Geminicoccus roseus DSM 18922: one gene and its partner. The protein of the gene in region 1 binds, or shares a complex with, the protein of each later gene. Links are inferred from orthologs where the notes say so. Each region holds a gene or a part of one and is shown in the gene's direction. Other genes may lie near its edges.

Evidence for each region.
Region 2: the proteins of trxB (region 1) and trxA are in contact, whole or in part, in a crystal structure (PDB 1F6M), measured with the Escherichia coli proteins. The link is inferred for Geminicoccus roseus DSM 18922 from one-to-one orthologs.

The regions. Positions count from the first base shown.
Region 1 is NZ_KE386572.1:2,136,981-2,142,506, reverse strand. Bases 1,096-4,093 are described here. They hold trxB (thioredoxin-disulfide reductase), read left to right. Parts: upstream 1,096-2,119; coding sequence 2,120-3,067; downstream 3,068-4,093. Other genes in these bases: GEMRO_RS0111095 (LysR family transcriptional regulator), read left to right, coding at 3,072-4,016; GEMRO_RS29070 (mitochondrial fission ELM1 family protein), read left to right, coding at 1,104-2,123. In the rest of the region: carB (carbamoyl-phosphate synthase large subunit), read left to right, coding at 1-586; transcription elongation factor GreA, read left to right, coding at 615-1,088; protein-methionine-sulfoxide reductase catalytic subunit MsrP, read right to left, coding at 4,532-5,494.
Region 2 is NZ_KE386572.1:4,844,343-4,848,365, forward strand. Bases 1,265-4,023 are described here. They hold trxA (thioredoxin), read left to right. Parts: upstream 1,265-2,363; coding sequence 2,364-2,684; downstream 2,685-4,023. Other genes in these bases: addA (double-strand break repair helicase AddA), read left to right, coding at 1,265-2,271; GEMRO_RS0123900 (glutamine synthetase family protein), read left to right, coding at 2,799-4,023. Outside these bases: more of addA, read left to right, coding at 1-1,264. UniProt on the Escherichia coli protein: Participates in various redox reactions through the reversible oxidation of its active center dithiol to a disulfide and catalyzes dithiol-disulfide exchange reactions.

The DNA.
Region 1 (5,526 bases):
CGTGTTCCCGTTCGCCCGCTTCCCGGGCGTCGACCTGATCCTGGGGCCGGAAATGAAGTCGACCGGCGAGGTGATGGGCCTGGACCGCGACTTCGGCACCGCCTTCCTCAAGGGCCAGATCGGCTCCGGCCAGGCGCTGCCGAAGAGCGGCACGGTGTTCTTGTCGGTGCGCGACCAGGACAAGCCCGCCGCGGTCGAGATGGGCCGGCGGATGGTCGAGCTCGGCTACGGCATCGTCGCGACCACCGGCACGGCGGCGGTGCTGCGCGGGGCCAGCGTGCCGGTCGAGGAGATCAACAAGGTCCATGAGGGCCGGCCGCACGTGGTGGACCGGATCAAGGACAAGGGCGTCGTGCTGGTGATCAACACCACCGACGGGCGCCAGGCGATCAAGGACAGCTACTCCTTGCGGCGCGAGGCCCTGATGAACCGGGTGCCGTACACGACGACGCTCGCCGGCGCCAAGGCGGTGGTCCAGGCCCTGGGGGCGCTGGCCAGCGGCGATCTTGCGGTGGTACCGTTGCAAGCCTATTTTCAGCTATCCCGAGCCGACGATTTGGTGTCCCCAGGCGCGCGTGGAGCGTGATTCCTGCTTCTCGAGAGTTGACTGAATGCTGAACAAGATCCCGATGACTCCCATGGGTCACACGCGGCTGGAGGCAGAGCTCAAGCGCCTGAAAACCGTCGAGCGACCGGCGGTGATCCGGGCGATCGCCGAGGCGCGCGAGCACGGCGATCTGTCCGAGAACGCGGAATATCACGCGGCACGGGAACGGCAGGGCTTCATCGAGGGCCGGGTCATGGAGCTGGAGGACAAGCTCTCCCGCGCCGAAGTGATCGACATCGCCACCCAGTCGGGCAGCAAGGTGATGTTCGGCGCCACGGTGAAGCTGGTCGACGAGGAGACCGACGAGAAGACCTCCTACCAGATCGTCGGCCCCGACGAGGCCGAGATCCAGCAGGGCCTGCTCTCGATCGCCTCGCCGCTCGCCCAGGCGCTGCTCGGCAAGGAAAGCGGCGAGACGGTCGAAGTCTCGACCCCGCGCGGCACCCGCTATTTCGAGATCCTCGAAGTCCGGTTCGGCTAAAAAGGAGCGTTCCCTGTGTCGTCTGTCTCGCCGGTCGTCTGGGGATTGCTGGACGACCGGCCGGGCCATGCCACGCAGGTGCAAGGCATCGGCGACGCGCTGCCCTGGCCCATGGTCGAGAAACACATGGGCTTTGGCTGGCTGTCGCGCTTCGACGTGCGGATCCTGGGGGCGAGCGTCGTCGGGCTGAACCGCAAGGCGAGGTCGGCCCTGGAGCCGCCCTGGCCGGACCTCCTGATCACCTGCGGCCGGCGCTGCCTGCCGGTGGCGCGCTGGATCAAGAAGCAGGCCGGCGGCCGGACCCGGATCGTCCACGTGATGCGGCCGGCGGTCTCCACCGACATCGACCTGCTGGTCCTGCCGCATCACGACCGCAAGCTCACCCACGAGGAGGTGGAGGTGGTCCGGGTCACCGGCGCCCCGCACCGGGTGAGCGCGCGCCGCCTGAACGAGGCGCGCGAGCGCATGGCCCAGCGCTTCGCCCACCTGCCCCGGCCGCGGCTGGCGGTGCTGGCGGGCGGGCCTGCCCGCCACGTGCAGTACCGGCGCGACTGGGCGCGCGACCTGGGGCTGCGGGCGATGGCGCTGGCCCAGAGCATGGGCGGCTCGCTGATGGTCACCACCAGCCGGCGGACCGGCGAGACTTCCGCCGCCGAGCTGGAGGCGACCCTGAAGCTGCCGCATGTGAGCTGGAAGCCTGGCGATCCCGGCGAGAATCCCTATCTGGGGATGCTGGCCCTGGCGGATGCGATCGTGGTGGGCGTGGATTCGGTGTCGATGATGAGCGAGGCCTGCGCCACCGGCAAGCCGGTCTACGTCTATGGCGGCGACAAGCTGGTCGGCCACAAGCTCAAGATGCTGGTGGCAAGGCTGTTCAAGGAAGGGCGCATTGTCGCCTTGGGCGATCCGTTCGACCACACGCCGCCGCCGCCGCTGGATTCGGCCGGCCTGGTCGCCCGGGTGGTCATGGAGCGTGCCGAACTGTGGTTCCCACCGGTCGCTCGTGTTAATGGGACGTTGTCGGAGGCGAGATGAACGAGCGACACGCGCAGGTGCTGGTGATCGGCGGCGGCCCAGCAGGCTATACCGCGGCGATCTATGCCGCCCGCGCCAACCTCAAGCCGGTGCTGATCCAGGGAATGCAGCCCGGCGGGCAGCTCTCGATCACCACGGACGTGGAGAACTATCCGGGCTTTGCCGAGGTCATCCAGGGTCCCTGGCTGATGGAGCAGATGTCGGCCCAGGCCGAGCATTGCGGCACCGAGATGATCTACGACCTGGTCACCGACGTCGACCTGTCGGTGCGGCCGTTCCGGCTGACCATGGACGGCGGCAGCATCTTCACCTGCGACGCCCTGATCATCGCCACCGGCGCCCAGGCGCGCTGGCTGGGGATCGACGCCGAGAACCGCTTCATGGGCCATGGCGTGTCCGCCTGCGCCACCTGCGACGGGTTCTTCTTCCGCGGCAAGCGGGTGGTCGTGGTCGGCGGCGGCAACACCGCGGTGGAGGAGGCCCTCTACCTGGCGGGGCTGGCCGCGCACGTGACGCTGGTGCACCGGCGCGACACGCTGCGCGCCGAGAAGATCCTGCAGGACCGGCTGTTCGCCCGCTCCAATGTCGAGGTTGTCTGGGATGCGGTGGTCACCGACCTCACCGGCACCACCGACCCCAAGGGGGTGACCGGGGCGATCCTGACCTCCACCAAGGACGGCTCCAGCCGCGAGATCCCGGCGGACGGCCTGTTCGTGGCGATCGGCCACGACCCGGCGACCGGGCTGTTCAAGGGCAAGCTCGCCATGGACGACGAGGGCTACCTGCTCACCGAGCGCGGCCGGACCTTCACCTCGGTGGATGGCGTGTTCGCCGCGGGCGACGTCCAGGACAAGATCTATCGCCAGGCCGTGACGGCCGCCGGATCGGGCTGCATGGCGGCGCTGGATGCGGAGCGCTGGCTGGCCGCCAAAGGGATGCACTGACGCCATGGTCGCCCGAGGGACGCAGGACAAGGACTTCTTCAAGACCGAAGGCCCCGACTGGGACCGGATCCGGATCTTCCATTCGGTGGCGGAGGCGGGAAGCTTCACCAAGGCGGCCGACCGGCTGGGCCTGTCGCAGTCGGCGATCAGCCGGCAGATCAGCGCGCTGGAGGACGAGCTGGGCGCTGCGGTGTTCCACCGGCATGCCCGCGGCCTGGTGCTGACCGAGCAGGGCGAGATCCTGCTGGAGACCGCCCGGGAGATCGCGCGCAAGATGGCGATGACCGTCACGGCGCTCCAGGAGCGCCGTGACGAGCCGGCCGGCCATCTGCGGATCACCACCACGGTGGGCATCGGCACGGTCTGGCTGACCCACCACCTGCCGGCGTTCCTGGACCTTTATCCCGAGATCACCGTCGCCCTGATGGTGACCGACGATGACCTGGACCTGGGGATGCGCCAGGCCGACGTGGCGCTGCGGCTGACCCGGCCGACCCAGGGCGACCTCGTCCAGCGCAAGCTGATGACCTCGCACACCCACATCTATGCAGCGCCGGGCTACCTGGCCAAGCATGGCCTGCCCGAGCGGCCGGACGACCTGGATCGGCACCGGCTGATCGTCTACGGCGACGAGGCGCCGGTACCCTCGCTGAACTGGATCCTGACGGCAGGCAAGGACGAGGAAGGCCAGGCGGCGCCGCGCCGGCCGACCATGACCGTCAACCATGTCTACGGCATGCTGCGCACGGCGGAAGCCGGGCTGGGCCTGGCCTCGCTCCCCGACTATCTGGGCGCCCCCAGCAAGAACCTGGTTCGGGTCCTGCCCGACCTCGAGGGCCCGGTGTTCACCTGCTATTTCGTTTATCCGGAGGAGCTGCGCGCTTCCAAGCGGGTAACGGTCTTCCGCGACTTCCTGCTGGAAAAGGTCGCAGAGCAGCCGGTCTGGTAAAAACGCTGGCATTTTGGCCACAGCCGATGGGTGACATGCGCCAAGCGCACGCCACCCATCTCGAACAGGCCTAGGCAAACCACCGAAACACGATTAGTTTCCGCACTGCAGCAACGCACCGCCTGGGATGCGTTGCTAGGGTCTGAGGGTCGAGCCTAGCTCTCCTCCGACCGGATCCGGCTACGCTGGGTCCAAAACGAACCTCGGTTCGTTTCCCAGGTTTTTAGCCTCCCTGATCTACTCGGCCGGGTCGCAAGACCCGGCCACTTTTTTTTGTTCAAGCGGATAACGTCCGACCTTATCGACGGCATTTCGGACGTCGTCAAGCATGCCATACAAACTCGCCCGAGTTTCGGCATGAATTTAACAATTGCTGGGTTCTCTTGCTGCAGTGCAACTTAGCCAGCCCAGCAAAAGCGCCAGTGGATGCTGCACCGCAACAAATAGAACCGTATATGAGGACAGGCGGCTCCCGTAGGAGGGCGCTGTCCTGAGTGGCCACATGGGCAGAACTATCAGCGATACAGCTGCTCGCCGTCCATCCCGCTGTAGAGGCCGGCGACCTGCTCGGCATAGCCGTTGAACAGCCGGGTCGGCACCGAGCCGAAATCGCCCAGCGGGCGCTCGAAGGCCTGGCTCCAGCGCGGATGCGGCACCTCGGGGTTCACGTTCGCCCAGAAGCCGTACTCGCTCGGGCCCAGTTCCTCCCAGTAGCTCACCGGCCGCTCGTCGGTCAGGGTGATCCGGCGGATCGACTTGATCGACTTGAACCCGTACTTCCAGGGCGTGACCAGGCGGATCGGTGCGCCGTTCTGCTTGAGCAGCGGCTTGCCGTACATGCCGGTCGCGATGAAGGCGAGGTCGTTGGCGGCCTCGGCCACCGTCAGGCCCTCGACATAGGGCCAGGGATACCAGGACTGCGCCTGTGCCGGAGCCTCGTCAGGATTGAGGAAGGTCTCGAAGCGCACGTACTGCGCGCTGCCCAAAGGCCGTGCCAAGTCGAGCAGGGCTTTCAGGGGGAAGCCGCTCCACGGCACGTCCATCGACCAGGCTTCCACGCAGCGGTGCCGGTAGAGGCGCTCCTCGATCGGGATGCGCCGCACCACCGCCTCGACGTCGATCTCCATCGGCTCCTCGACCATCCCATCGATGGTGAGCGCCCAGGGGCGGATGGTGAGCGCCTGCGCGGCGTCGACGATGTCCTTGCTGCCGCCGAACTCGTAGAAATTGTTGTAGCTGGTGGCGATCTTCTCCTCGGTGAGCGGCCGGTCCAGCGTGAAGGCCGGATTGCGCTCGCCGGGATAGAGTTCCGGGGCGATCAGCTCGCCGCCCTCCTGGGCACGGGCGCGAAGCGGCAGCGCCGCCATGGCGGCGCCCAGCCCGATTCCGGCCAGGAGCCGGCGCCGGTCGAGCGCCAGCGCCTCGTCGGTCACCCGGTGGTCGATCACGTCCCAGATCCTGCGCGCGCGGGTCAGCATGTCGGTCCTTTCCCTTCGATGGGTGAAGGTAC
Region 2 (4,023 bases), 2.7 Mb from region 1 along the record:
CTCTACAAGCTGGACGCCCGGATCGACCATGTGCTGGTCGACGAGGCGCAGGACACCAGCCCCGCGCAATGGGCAATCATCGAGCGGCTGGTCGAGGATTTCTTCACCGGCGAGACCGCGGGCGGGCGCAACCGGACGCTGTTCGTGGTCGGCGACGAGAAGCAGTCGATCTACGGCTTCCAGGGCGCCGACCTGGCTTCCCTGCAGGAGGTGCGCGCCCGGCTGGAGGCCAGGGCGGCCGGCGCCGGCCGGCCGATCCGCACGGTGGTCCTGGACACCTCGTTCCGCTCCACCGAGGCGGTGCTGGAGGTGGTCGACCAGGTGTTCCTGGCCGAGGATGCTCGTCCGGGCGTCATGGCGGATAACCTGGTCATGCGCCATGCCACCAGCCGGGGCGGTGCGCCCGGCCTGGTGGGCGTCTGGCCGCTGGCTCCCGGCGACGACCGGATGACCTACGATCCCTGGCAGCCGGGCACGCGGCCAGACCTGGTGGAGACCGGGCAGCAGAAGGTCGCCAGCGCGATTGCGACCTTCATCCAGAACAGCCTGGCGAGGCGCCTGCCGCTGGATTCGTCGGGCCAGCAGCTGCGTGCCCAGGAATTCCTGGTGCTGGTGCGCAAGCGTGGCCGGATCCAGGACCTGGTGATCCGGGCCCTGAAGCGGCGCGGCATCCCGGTGGCGGGTGCCGACCGGTTCACCCTGGTCGAGCATCTGGCGGTGCGCGACCTGCTGGCGCTGGGCGCGGTACTGGCGCTGCCCGAGGATGACCTCTCGCTCGCCTGCGTGCTGAAGAGCCCGCTGATCGAGCTCTCCGAGGACGACCTGTTCGCGCTGGCCCATGATCGTGGCAAGACCAGCCTGATCGAGCGGCTGCGCGCCTTCGCCGAAAGCGGCGGCGAGCGGTTTGCCCAAGCCTATGGCCGGTTGCGCGAGTGGATCCGCCGGGCCGACTTCATGCCCCCTTATGAGCTGTTCTGCCACGTCCTGGGCACCAGCGGGGCGCGCGAGCGCTTTGTCGAGCGGATGGGGCGCGAGGTGGTCGAGCCGCTTGAGGCATTCTTGGGCGAATGTCTTGCCTACGAGCGTGGGCACCCAGCCTCGCTGTCCGGCTTCCTGCACTGGCTGGCCGCCTCCGATGCGCAACTCAAGCGCGACCCGGAATCGGCCCGCGACGAGGTCCGGGTGCTCACCGTGCACGGCTCCAAGGGCCTGGAGGCCCCGGTGGTGATCCTGGCCGATGCCGGACCGGGCGGCGGCGGCCGCCAGGGAAGCCTGATCCGCGACCCGGAAAGCGGGCTGGTCTTCCTGCGCGGCAGCAAGGGCAGCCGGCCGCCGCTGGTGGAGCGGCTGGTCGAGGCCGAGGCCCGACGCGACGAGGAGGAAGCCCGGCGGCTGCTCTATGTGGCGCTGACCCGGGCGCGCGACCGGCTCTACCTGGCCGGCTGGGGCGAGGAGAGCGACAAGGGCGAGCCTTCCTGGCATGGCCGGGTTCGCGCCGCCCTGGAGGCAGCCGGCGGCGCCGAGCGCGGCGTCGACGCCGTGGGCGCGCTGCTGGGCGGGGAGGTGCTGACAAGGCGGCGCGGTGACCCGGGACCGCCCGTGGCGGTCCCTGCGGAGGTTCGGGCCGCGGCGACGGCCATGCCGGAGCCGTCCTGGCTGCGCACCAGCGCCCGAGCCGAGCCTGCCACCGCCCGCAGCCTGGCGCCATCCCGTGCGGGTGGCGACGATCCGCCGGCGCGAGGTGCCGGGCTGGCGGCGCGGGCATTCGGCCTGCATGCCCACCGGCTGCTGCAGATCCTGCCCGAACTGGACGAAACACAGCGCGACCCGGCCCTGGACCGCTACCTCGCCCGGGTGGCCACCGACCTGGAGCCGGACATGCAGGAGCGGCTGCGCGAGCAGGTCCTGGCCGTGCTGGCCCATCCCGACCTGCGCCCGCTGTTCGGGCCAGGCTCCCGGGCCGAGCAGGCGATCACCGGGACGATCGCGGGCGTGGCGGTCAACGGCCAGATCGACCGGCTCGCGATCGGCATCGACGCGATCCACCTGGTCGATTTCAAGACGGCGCGCCTGCCGCCGGACCGGGTCGAGGACACGCCTGTCGCCTATCTGCGCCAGCTTTCCGCCTATGCGGCCCTGCTGGAGCGGCGCTTCCCGAATCGGCCGATCCACGCCTCCCTGGTCTGGACCGACACGCTCTCGGTGGTCCCGCTGCCGGTAGAGCTGCTCCGTCGTCACCTGCCAGTCCCGCTGGACGCGGGTCTGCCATGACGTGGGCGCGAACTTGACGCGGCGCATCGGCGACACCTAGTTGAGTGCCAGGAATGCGGCCCCTGTCGGGCCGCGATCGCGAGGCATCGATCATGGGCGTACAAAAGACGACCGACGTCGAGTTCGACACCGATGTGCTGAAGGCGCAGACGCCGGTCCTGGTCGACTTCTGGGCGGAATGGTGCGGCCCCTGCCGCTCGATCGCGCCGCACCTGGAAGATCTGCAGAACGAGCTGGACGGAAAGATCCAGGTCGTGAAGGTCAACATCGACGAGAACCCCCTCACCCCAACCAAGTACGGCGTGCGCGGCATCCCGACCCTGATGATCTTCAAGGACGGCGAGCTGGCTGCAACCCGGGTCGGTGCGATGCCGAAGTCCAAGCTGGTCGAGTGGGTGCACGACAGCATCTGACGGGCTTGGCGGGCAGCTTGCTTTCCGCCTAGGTGGAGGCAGGCCCGCCGGCTGTCACACATCCTTCAAGGAGACGGGCCGGCGTCGGGCGACCGACGCCGGCCGCTTCACATCATGCACCCGCTCGTCCAGACCTTTTTCGACGAACACCCGCTGGTCGAACATGCCGACCTGCTCCTGCCCGACCTCGTGGGGATCCCCCGCGGCAAGCGGATCCCGAAGGCTGACCTGCTCTCGGCGCTGGAGGGCGGCTCGATCTTCACCAGTTCGCTCTACAGCCTGGACACGACCGGCTCCAACGTCGACCGCTCCGGCCTGGTCTGGGAAGAGGGCGATGCCGACCGGCCGCTCCGCCTGGAGCCGAAGACCCTCCGGGTGGTGCCCTGGCGCCACGCCTCCTGCCAGGTGGTGGGCGAGCTTACCGATCATGACGGCAGCCCGTTCCCGTATAGCCCGCGCACGGTCCTGGCCAAGGTGGTGGAGCGGTTCGCGGCCTTCGGGCTTACGCCCTGCGCCGCCCTGGAGTTCGAGTTCTACCTGGTCGACAAGGCGCTGAACCGCGACGGGTTCGCGATGCTGCCGCACCTGGACCGGCTGGGCCGGCCGGCCCGTGAGGGCGAGGTCTGGACCCACGAGACCCTGGATGACTTTGACGATTTCTTCGAGCGGGTCGAGCAATGGTGCGACCAGCAGGGGCTGCCCTACAAGGGCGTGGTCTCGGAATACTCGCCCGGCCAGTTCGAGGTGAATCTCGGCCACGGCACCGACATGCTCCAGGTCGCCGATGAAGGGATCATGTTCAAGCGGCTGATCAAGGCCGCGGCGCGCGCATCCGGCCATCGCGCCACCTTCATGGCGAAGCCCTTCCCCGAGATGGCCGGCTCCGGCTTTCACGTCCATGTCAGCCTGCTCGATCGGGACGGCCGCAACGTGTTCAGCGAGGTCGAGGGCGGCGAAGCCACCATGAAGCGCTGCATCGCCGGGATGCAGCGCCTGCTCGGCCCCTCCATGCTGGCCCTGGCGCCGAACGCCAACAGCTACCGGCGCTTCCGGCTGCTTTCCTACGCGCCGACCACCGGAACCTGGGGCTGGAACAACCGCACCGTGGCGTTCCGGATCCCGGCCGGCTCGGCCAAGGCCCGGCGGATCGAGCACCGGGTCGCCGGGGCGGACGCCAACCCGTACCTGGTGCTGGCCTCGGTCCTGGCCGGAATCCTGGACGGGCTGGAGAAGGGCGGCGATCCGGGCAGGCCCGTGGTCGGCAACGCGTATGAGCAGATCCCCGCCTCAATCCCGATCACCTGGGAGGACGCGATCGAGGCGATGGAAAACAAGTCGC